DNA from 2 places in the Rhizobium sp. BK591 genome. Region 2 is predicted to be linked to the other one. Evidence: riboswitches for the same ligand, from Rfam matches in the RefSeq annotation. Region 2 holds a riboswitch; the other holds the start of a gene.
What was found. Region 2 has a riboswitch for S-adenosylmethionine ahead of metA (homoserine O-succinyltransferase). Riboswitches for the same ligand answer to the same signal wherever they lie in the genome.

Region 1: linked by a shared signal. The riboswitch ahead of FHX10_RS20520 (O-succinylhomoserine sulfhydrylase) and the one ahead of metA (homoserine O-succinyltransferase) in region 2 are both predicted to bind S-adenosylmethionine.

What each region holds. Positions count from the first base shown of each region.
Region 1 covers NZ_JACIAZ010000004.1:477,443-482,688, forward strand. Annotated here, with positions in the region: gene FHX10_RS20505 (Hsp33 family molecular chaperone) at 1-580, shown strand, start outside; gene FHX10_RS20510 (hypothetical protein) at 761-1,300, shown strand; gene apaG (Co2+/Mg2+ efflux protein ApaG) at 1,436-1,828, opposite strand; gene FHX10_RS20520 (O-succinylhomoserine sulfhydrylase) at 2,095-3,279, opposite strand; SAM riboswitch at 3,322-3,400, opposite strand; gene FHX10_RS20525 (2'-deoxycytidine 5'-triphosphate deaminase) at 3,474-4,568, shown strand; tRNA gene FHX10_RS20530 (tRNA-Gly) at 4,628-4,701, shown strand; gene FHX10_RS35210 (helix-turn-helix domain-containing protein) at 4,754-5,137, opposite strand; gene FHX10_RS20535 (hypothetical protein) at 5,079-5,246, opposite strand, start outside.
Region 2 covers NZ_JACIAZ010000005.1:320,568-325,813, forward strand. Annotated here, with positions in the region: gene FHX10_RS23530 (GntR family transcriptional regulator) at 1-47, opposite strand, end outside; gene FHX10_RS23535 (aldose epimerase family protein) at 178-1,200, opposite strand; gene metA (homoserine O-succinyltransferase) at 1,427-2,350, opposite strand; SAM riboswitch at 2,399-2,476, opposite strand; gene FHX10_RS23545 (ABC transporter ATP-binding protein/permease) at 2,591-4,480, shown strand; gene FHX10_RS23550 (DUF5666 domain-containing protein) at 4,554-5,183, opposite strand.

The sequences.
Region 1 (5,246 bases), on a different contig from region 2:
CAAGTTCGGCCAGCCCTATCAGGGCATCGTCGCGCTCGACGGCACTTCGCTGGAGGAGATCGCCGGCGTCTATTTCCGCCAGTCGGAGCAGATCCCGACGCGCGTGCGCCTGGCCGCGGCCGAACTCTTCGATCGTGACGAGGCGGGCAAGCCGCGCCATCGCTGGCGGGCAGGCGGCCTTGTCGCCCAGTTCCTGCCGGAGGCGCCGGAGCGCATGCGCCAGCCGGATCTCCACGGCGGCGACGGCGACACCGGCAACCGCCCGCATGGCGAGGACGATGCCTGGGTCGAAGCCCGTTCGCTGGTCGAGACCATCGATGCGGATGAACTGACGGATCCGCTGGTCGGGACCGAACGGCTGCTGTTCCGCCTGTTCCATGAGCGCGGCGTCCGCGTCTACGAACCGCGCGCCGTCTTCGACCGCTGCAGCTGCTCGCGGGAGAAGATCAAGGGCGTGCTGAAGGGCTTTTCGGCCGAGGAGATCGAAGCCAGCCAGGAAAACGGCGAGATCGCCGTGACCTGCGAATTCTGCTCGACCACCTACCGCTTCGAGCCGGCCGAGCTTCAGCCAGCGGAGTAGGCACGGTTAAGGACACGCACAGCGAACAATAAAAGATTAGCGATGATGCAGCACGGTGACTCGACTTTGCGTAGTCACTGTGCACCTATTCTGTTTCTTGGTTGTGGCCTAAGAAAGCGGGATGGGGCGTTGATGCGACTTTTGTTTTTTGTACTCGCACTCATAGCTGCGATGCCCCGAATGAGCTTGGCTGATGACGAGACAGTCCCATGGAAAGAGGTCGGGGGCTGGAGCGTGGCTGTCGACCCGACTTTAGACAATGGCTGTTTTGTTCTGACTTCCTTTGATGACTACACCATTTTTCGTCTTGGCTTCAATTTCCGCAAAAAGGACAACCCTCTTTACATTCTGCTCGGAAATCCAAACTGGAAATCCTTGGAGAAAGGTAAGCATTATCCCATCGAATTCTCGTTCGACCAGTCTAAACGGACGGCTGATGCGAGAGGTCTGGATCTCCCCGGCTTCAAATCATTATGGATTGATTTCAATGATCCCGACTTGATTGAAGAGTTCGCTGGTAAACTGAGTTTCCGCGCCAGCCTTAGAGGAAAGCAGATTGTTGCCCTCGGTTTGAAAGATTCCGCCAGGGCAGCGGATGAGTTGCTCGCCTGCCAAAAGGCGGTAAACGATGCCGTCGCAAAACATCCGGCGCCGCCACAATCAAAAGATCCGTTCGAAGCAAAGCCAGGCACCCAGGCATTGGATCCTTTTGACCTTTAGTAGATTGATGACTGGGCAAGGCCGAGGATCTACGACCGAGGGTACGGCGTCCATGTTGGTACTGACTGGAAGGCTGCAGCCGGCCGGATCCACGCGCAGTGCTTGCACTGACGAAACGACCGCGAACCTACGCTCTCAATTGAGCACGCGCAGCAGCCCAGGCGAATCCAGCGAGAAGGCGGGGATTTCGACATCGAACATCTCGCCTTCGTCCGTTTCCATCTGGTAATGGCCGAACATCAGCCCGGAGGGGGTGTCGAGCGGGCAGCCGGAGGAATATTCGTAGGTGTCGCCGGGGCTGAGCCGTGGCTGTTCGCCGACGACGCCCGGGCCCGTCACTTCGTCCACCAGTCCGTTCTGGTCGGTGATATTCCAGTAACGGTTGACCAGGCGAACGGCTACGCCGGAATTGTTGCTGATGACAATCCGGTAACCCCAAACATAGCGGTCGTCATCCGGATCGGATTGCTCCTCCAGATAGAATGGTTCGACCACAACTTCGATATCTCTTGTGAGGGCGCGATACATGCCTTGCACCTTAGTCAAGATATGTTACCCGTATCTTATAAGAGGCCCTGTCCGTCAAGAAACGGAACGTTGATCGTCACTGAAACAGTCATGATCGAAGGGTTTTTCGATCGTTAAGCCTAATTGTCAGTGTTAATTCCAGTTCGGAACGCCGGCACGGCCGTAGTTGTTCCCCCGGCCGAACTCCAGTGAGATCCGGCGAGCCGAACCCCAGTGAGATCCGGCGAGCCGAACCCCGAGTGAGGTCCGGCTGCCATTGTCGTCGATCAGGCCGAAACCTTGGCAAGCGCCCGCGCGAAATCCTCGATCAGATCGTCGGTATCCTCGATGCCGGCCGAAAGCCGCACCGTGCCCGGAGAAATGCCGAGTTCGGCGCGCGCCTCCTCCGTCAGGTTCTTGTGCGTCGTCGTTGCCGGATGGGTGATCAGGCTCTTGCTGTCGCCGAGATTGTTGGAGATCTTGACGATCTCCAACGCGTTCTGCAGGGCAAAGGCCGCTTCCTTGCCGCCCTTGAGCTCGAAGGCGACCAGCGTCGAGCCGCCGGTCATCTGCTTGGCGATGATATCGGCCTGCGGATGGTCCTTGCGGCCGGGATAGATCACCTTGGCGACCTTGCCCTGCTCGGCGAGGAAATCGGCGATCTTTGCCGCATTCTGCGTCTGCTGGCGCACGCGCAGCGGCAGCGTCTCGATGCCCTTCAGCAAAGTCCAGGCATTGAACGGCGACATGGCCGGGCCGGTATGGCGGAAATAGTCGTGCAGGTTCTCGTCGATCCATTCCTTGTCGGCAAGCACGACGCCGCCGAGGCAGCGGCCCTGGCCGTCAATATGCTTGGTGGCGGAATAGACGACGATATGGGCGCCGAGCTCCAGCGGCTTCTGGAACAGCGGCGTGGCGAAGACGTTGTCGACGACGACCTTGGCGCCGATCTGGTTGGCGAGCTTGGCCACGCCTGCGATATCGATCACTTCGAGCGTCGGGTTGGTCGGGCTTTCCAGGAAGAACACCTTGGTCTTCGGCGTGATCGCCTTTTCCCAGTTGGCCAGATCCCGGCCGTCGATCAGCGTGCAGTCGATGCCGTATTTCGGCGCCAGCGTCTCGACCACCCAGCGGCAGGAGCCGAACAGGGCGCGCGCGGCGACGATATGATCGCCGGCCTTCAGCTGGCAGAGGATCGCCGCGGTGACGGCCGCCATGCCGGAAGCGGTGGCGCGGGCATCCTCCGCGCCTTCGAGCATGCACATGCGCTTTTCGAACATGTCGTTGGTGGGGCTGCCGTAGCGGGCGTAGATGAAGCCCTCCGTCTCGCCCTTGAAGCGGGCTTCGGCCGCTTCCGAGGTCTCATAGACGAAACCCTGCGTGAGATAGATTGCCTCGGACGTTTCGCCATATTGCGAACGCAGCGTGCCGCCGTGAACGAGTTGGGTTGCGGGGCGCCAGGACTTGCTCATGCCATCACCTTCACATAACAAAAAAACCGGTCGCAAAAGCAGACCGGTTTCAACCCGGTCTTTTTAGCCACTTGTTTAACGTGGCTGCAAGCCGACCGGCCAAATCACCACGGGATAATTCTGCAATACTGCTGTTAGCTGCTTGCGTCAATTCCCCGAGTTTGGTTTTGTCGGCGGCAAATGATGGATGAGGCATGATGGCTCGTGAAACGGGAATTCTGGCGGATCGCGCGATCTCCGCGCTGTTCGAAACGGAGCGTCTGATCTCCGAACGGGAGCTGGACCGCGACCAGATCCAGCCGGCAAGTCTCGACCTGCGCTTGGGCGCCAAGGCCTTTCGCGTTCGCGCCAGCTTCATGCCCGGCCCCTCGCATCTGGTGTCGGACAAGCTCGACCGGCTGAGCCTGCATGTGATCGACCTTTCCGAGGGCGCGGTGCTCGAGACCGGCTGCGTCTACATCGTGCCGCTGATGGAGAGCCTGGCGCTGCCGGCCGACATGTCGGCCTCGGCCAACCCGAAGAGCTCGACCGGCAGGCTCGATATCTTCACCCGCGTCATCACCGATTACGCCCAGGAATTCGACAAGATCCCGGCCGGTTATTCCGGCCCGCTCTATCTCGAAATCAGCCCGCGCACCTTCCCGATCGTGGTGCGCCGCGGCTCGCGCCTGTCGCAGATCCGCTTCCGCGTTGGCCATTCCCTGCTCGGCGAGCCGGAACTCTTGAAGCTGCATGAAAGCGAGACGCTGGTCGCCAGCAAGCGGCCGAACGTATCGGGCGGCGGCATCGCGCTGTCGATCGATCTGGCCGGCGACAAGGACGGCCTGATCGGCTATCGCGGCAAACATCACACCGCCGTTGTCGATGTCGACAAGAAGGCCCAGCATGACATCTATGATTTCTGGGAGCCGCTCTACAGCCGCGGCCGCAACGAGCTGATCCTCGATCCCGACGAGTTCTATATCCTCGTCTCGCGCGAGGCCGTGCATGTGCCGCCGGATTATGCTGCCGAGATGACCCCCTTCGATCCGCTGGTCGGCGAATTCCGCGTCCATTATGCCGGCTTCTTCGATCCGGGCTTCGGCCATGCGCCCGCCGGCGGGCGCGGCAGCCGCGCCGTGCTCGAAGTACGCAGCCACGAAGTGCCCTTCATCCTCGAAGACGGCCAGATCGTCGGCCGCCTCGTCTACGAACACATGCAGGAAAAGCCCGCAAGCCTCTACGGCTCCGGCCTCGGCTCGAACTACCAGGCCCAGGGCCTCAAGCTCTCGAAGCACTTCCGCATCTGAGCCTTCCCGGCGGCCACGACTTGACAGCGGCCCCTATCTGTTGGAAATCTCGCTTCATCGCGGGTGTAGCTCAATGGTAGAGCAGCAGCTTCCCAAGCTGAATACGAGGGTTCGATTCCCTTCACCCGCTCCAGCTACATCCATCCCACCGTCATCGATAGAAATGCGAAGACCCAGAAGTCGGCTTAGAGCCTGCCTCGCCTTATATCGGCTGCTGCGGAGCGAGATGAGACGACCTCAGATTTCCGCCTGAGGGTTTCCCGAGGACTTTCCCCGTAAACGGACCCGTACAGCGCAGAAAAACGGCCGGCGTGCAAGAATCCCCACTTCAGGCAGATATCCCGGATGCTCTGTTGGTTCGACCGATCCAGAAGGTCCAATCGAGCGGCGCGTAGTCGTAGAGTTCTCAAGTAACTTGCTGGTGTAGCTTCCTTGAAGGTCCGGAAGCCGTTTTCCAAGGTGCGAACTGAGACGTTGGCAGATTGAGCGATCATCGAGATGGTGATCGGCTTAGCGATATTCGCCTGCATGAAATCTATAGCCCGACGAACGTGCCGTGGAGCGGGCATAAACGGACTCCGTTCCAGTCGCTGAGAGTAACGATGGGGTATCAATCGAATGAGCAAATGAGTGAGTGCTTGATTGAGATTGACCATTGCTATCGGCGAATGAAGCAAG
Region 2 (5,246 bases):
CGCAGGCCGCGGTTCTTCAGTTCCGCTATCAGACTGGTTCTATCCATGGGCGCACAATAGAACCTATCTAGAACCAATCGGCAAGACGGAATCGAGCATAGAAAGAAAAAACCCTCACCGGTGGACCGGCAAGGGTTTCATAGCAATCAAATTTGACAGCCGTGCGTGCGCAGAAACTCAGTTCTTGGTGAAGATATAATCCGTCTCCTGGCGAAGCACCTCGCCGGGACGCAGGACGGCATTCGGAAAACCTTGGTGATTGATGGCATCCGGCCAGACCTGCGTCTCGAGGCAGAACCCGGCGAATGGACCATATTTGCGCCCGCCGATGCCGAGCGCCTCGGTATTAAGCTTGAAGCCGGCATAGAACTGCACGCCCGGCTCGGTGCTGCGCACTTCCAGCGACACCCCGGAATAGAGGCTGCGGGCAAGCGCGACGCTCCGCTTGGCGGTGCGCTCGGCGGACAGGCAGAAATTATGATCGTACAACACTTGTTCGCTGCCGACGAAACGCTTCATCGGCGCCATCTCGCGGAAATCGAACTCCGTGCCCTCGACGGAACGGATCTCGCCGGTCGGCACCTGCCTCTCGTCCGTCGGCAGATAGTGATCGGCAGCAATCATGATATCGTGGCCAAGCGCATCTTCGCGGCCGTCGAGATTGAAATAGGCGTGCTGGCAGACATTGGCGAGCGTCGGCTGGTCGCTGGTCGATTCGTAGGTGATCGACAGTTCGCCATTGCCATGCACCCGGAAAGTCGCCTGGATGGTGCAATTGCCGGGATAGCCGGCGCGGCCATCGGGATCGACGATCTTCAGCACCACGCGGTCGACGTCGTGCTCGACGATCGTCCAGTTGCGTTTGGCAATATTGTCGCTGCCGCCATGCAGATGCGTCACGCCATTTTCGTTCAGCTCGAGCTGATGGTCCTTTTCGTCAAGCGTGAATTTGCCGCCGCCGACACGGTTGGCGCAGCGGCCGGGGGTCGCGCCGAAGTAGGCCGAATAAAGGGGATAGCTGTCGAAATCGTCAAAGCCGAGCTGCAGCGGAGCGTCATGTCCCTCAAGGCGCAGATCCTGGATGACCGCACCCCAGGTCATAATCTTGGCCGTCAGCCCGCCGCCCTTGATCTCGACGCGATAGACGGTCTCGCCCGCCTTCGTCTGCCCGAAAACATCCCGCTTCAACTTATCCGACATCATCGACCGTCCATTCTATCCCGGCTGCCTATTCCTCATCGAAATCGATTTAGGAATTTCAGCGATTCAAACTGTTGCAGCGTCCTTGCACGGCTGACAAAGACGCGCGGGCGCTGTGGCGTTCCGGACCGGAACCTGCCCGCATTTGTTCCAAACCGCAACCGGGCGGAGTAGAAAGAAATGCTGCAGCAGCGATGCGGCATCGGCTCAAGGCGCGATGGTGCCCTCAGAGGTCCATGCCGATCTCTTCCACGTCATAGGGCGTCGTCTGGTAGATTTCGTTGATCCAGTTGCCGAACAGCAAATGCGCATGGCTGCGCCAGCGATTCTGCGGCGCAAGCGCCGGATCGTTATGCGGGAAGTAGTTGTGCGGCATCTTGATCGGCACGCCGGCATCGACGTCACGGAAATACTCGTCGGAGAGCGAGGTGGAATCATATTCGACATGGTTGAACATGTAGAGCCGCCGGCCCTTCTTCTCGTGCACGAGGCACACGCCCATCTCGGCTGATTCCATCAGGATCTCCAGATCTTCGGATTTCTCGATATCGGCGCGGCGCACTTCGGTCCAGCGCGACACCGGCACTTCGAAATTGTCGGAAAAGCCGTTGAGATAGATGGAGGAAGGCTTCAGGTTCCGGTGGCGATAAACCCCGAAGGCCTTCTCCTTCAACTCGTATTTCGGAACGCCGTGGAAATGATAGATCGCAGCCATCGCGCCCCAGCACACGTTCATCGTCGAATGGACATTCGTTTCCGTCCAGTCGAGGATCTGCTGCATTTCCGCCCAATAGGTGACGTCCTCATAGGGCAAAAGCTCGATCGGCGCCCCGGTGATGATGAAGCCGTCGAACTTGCGCTGCTTCACCTCTTCCCAGGTCTGATAGAAGGAAAGCAGATGGTCTTCGGAGGTATTCTTCGCCTTGTGGCCTCCGATGCGGATCAGCGACAGCTCCACCTGCAGCGGCGAGGCGCCGACGAGGCGGGCCATTTGCAGCTCGGTCTTGATCTTGTTCGGCATGAGATTGAGCAGCCCGATCTGCAACGGACGGATATCCTGACGGATCGCCATCGTCTCGGTCATCACCCGCACACCTTCCTGAACCAGGGTTTCGAAGGCGGGCAACGTATCGGGGATCTTGATGGGCATTGCGGTCACTCGATCAAAAACAAAAAACCGGCGGCGAAAAAAATCGCTACCGGTCCGCACGCGGCCCTTTAGCGACTTTTTTAACGTGGCTGCAAGCCGGCCGGCCAAATCACCACGGAGCACTTTAATTAGCCCCAGTCGGACCGCGAATCAATGGCGAAAGCATGCAGGCACGGCCCATGCAAGCATCATCACACTTTAATGACTGATAGAATCTGTTGATAGACCGGTAACGCCACCATGTTAATAATGGGGGCATGGGCGGTGTGGAAAAGTGTAATGGCAGATAAGATCGAGAGGAGGCCGGGAATCCGGAGGCAGGATAGGGTAGGGTATGATCTCAGCCTGACATATCGCCTCGGGGTGATGTTCTCAGCATTCTGGAATTCGGAAGTGCGTGGCAAGGTGCTGTTTCTGGCGACCGTGCTGATTCTCGTCATCTTGGTGACGTCCTACGGCCAAGTCATCCTCAATGAATGGAATGCTCCGTTCTACGACTCGCTGGAGCGCCGCGACCTCGGCGAATTCTTCCACCAGCTTGAAATCTTCGCGATGATCGCCGGCACGCTGCTGCTGCTCAACGTGCTGCAGGCGTGGCTGAACCAGATGACCGCGCTCTATATGCGCGAAGGTCTGTCGCGTGATCTCGTCGACCAATGGCTGAAGCGCAAGCGGGCGCTGCGGCTTGCTTCCAGTGGCCTGATCGGCGTCAATCCGGACCAGCGCCTGCACGAGGATTCCCGCAATCTCGCCGAAAGCACGACAGGGCTCGTTCTCGGCCTGCTGCAGTCGACCATTCTTCTGGTGAGCTTCATCGGCGTGCTCTGGGAGCTTTCGAGCGGCTTCATCTTCCGCATCAGCGGCCATAGCTTCTCCATTCCGGGCTACATGGTCTGGGCGGCGATCTTCTATGCCGCTTCCGCCTCGGTGCTGAGCCAGGTCGTCGGCCGCAAGCTGGTGAAGCTCAATGCCGACCGGTTCTCGAAGGAAGCCGAGCTTCGCTTCACGCTGATGCATGCCAATGAGAACATGCCGGCGATCACCGTCGCCCGAGGCGAGGAAAACGAGCGTCGGCGCATCAACACCGATATCAGCTCGGTACTGAGGGTCGTCAAGCGGCTCGCCATGGCCAATACCAACCTCACCTGGGTTTCGGCCGGCTACGGCTGGCTGGTGATCGTCATCCCGATCATCGTCGCCGCCCCCGCCTATTTCTCCGGCGGCCTCACCCTTGGCCAGCTGATGATGTCCGTCGGCGCCTTCAATCAGGTCAACACGGCATTGCGCTGGTACGTCGCCAATTTCGGCCCGATCGCCGAATGGCGCGCCACGCTGATGCGCGTCACCGATTTCCGTCAGGCGCTGCTCGACATGGACGAGGACTTCGACCTGAAGGACAGCATCGCCTATGAAAGCACCGCGCCCGATACGCTGACACTGAAGGATGTGGTGATCGTCGCCAAGATCGGCGAAGACATCGACGAATGCGGCGGTTTCCGCCTGCGTGAAACCAATGTCGTGATCAAGGCCGGCGAAAAAGTCATGATCAACGGCGATCACAGCGTCAATCGCAAGCTGCTGTTCCAGGCGATGGCCGGCCTCTGGCCGTGCGGCAGCGGCACGATGGGGCTGCCGCCGGTCGACGACATGCTGTTCGTGCCGCAGATCGCCTATGTTCCCGGCGGCACACTGCGCGAGGCGCTGGCCTTTCCCGAAAGTCCTGATGCCTACGAGAAAGCCGCCGTCGAGGCTTCCCTCGAGAAAGCCGGCCTGCATTCGCTGATCGCCAGGCTCGATACCCGCGCCCGCTGGGACAAGCTGCTCGACAGCGACGAGCAGAAGGCGATCGGCTTCGCCCGCCTGCTGCTCGTACGCCCGCGCTGGATCATTTTCGACGAGGTGCTGGAAGGCATGGAGCCGGAATGGCAGGAAACCATGGCCAAACTGCTCACCACTCTGCCCGAAACCGGCATGATCTATATCGGCCGCTCCGAAGCCTATCTCGAGGTGCTGAAGCCGCGCGTGCTGCATCTGCAGGCGTTGCCGTCAAGATCCGAGGAACCGCCTGTCGCCCAGACCGGCGGCAGCGCCAGTGCAGGCGCTGCCGCCGTGCCCGCGCCGGCGCTTTGATCCGTGCCGCCCCAAAGTGTGGAGCGGTTTTGGCATAACGGAATGCGTTAAGATAAAGATTTGAGCCGGCCGCTCACATCGGCGGCGTGATGCCGTTGAGGCCGACAGCCACCTGGCTGGCCGAGATACTGCCGTCAGCCGCCTTCTCGCCGGTGACGATAACCCCGGCGCCAGTCTTCAAATCATCCTTGGTCGCCGGCGCCAGTGTCACGATCGGTGTCGCATCGGCGATCGTGATGGTCTTTTCCTTGCCCTGATAGGTCAGCGTGATCGTGTGGCCTTCGACGGATTTGACGGCGTTGCTGACGGTCGCGTTGGTCATCTGGCTGTTCGGCTGCGCATCCCAGGGACGGTTCCCCTCGCCGGTCCCTTTCATCGACGCCGGAAAGATCAGCACTTCGATCGCCCCATCCGGGCCGTTGCCCTTCGGAAGCGAGGCAACGCCAACGAAATCGCCGGGCTTGATATCCTCGACCGAGGCTTTCCGGATACCGCCGACTTTCCAGCCGGCTTTCAGCGTGATCGTCGCATCGCTGCCTTCGCGCGTCTTGACAACGAGTTGATCACCGCTGAGGCTTTCGATGGCGCCGCGAATGCGGACGCGCTGGCTATCCTGCGCCTCGACGGCGTGCGATAGGGCAAGCGCGACAATGCCGCCGGCGGCAAGGGTTGTGAAAATTTTGGAATTGGGCTTGCGAGACATATGACTTTTCCTTGTCGCCATTGCGATCGGCAATATCCCCGGCTGCCGGGCGGCACTCTATGC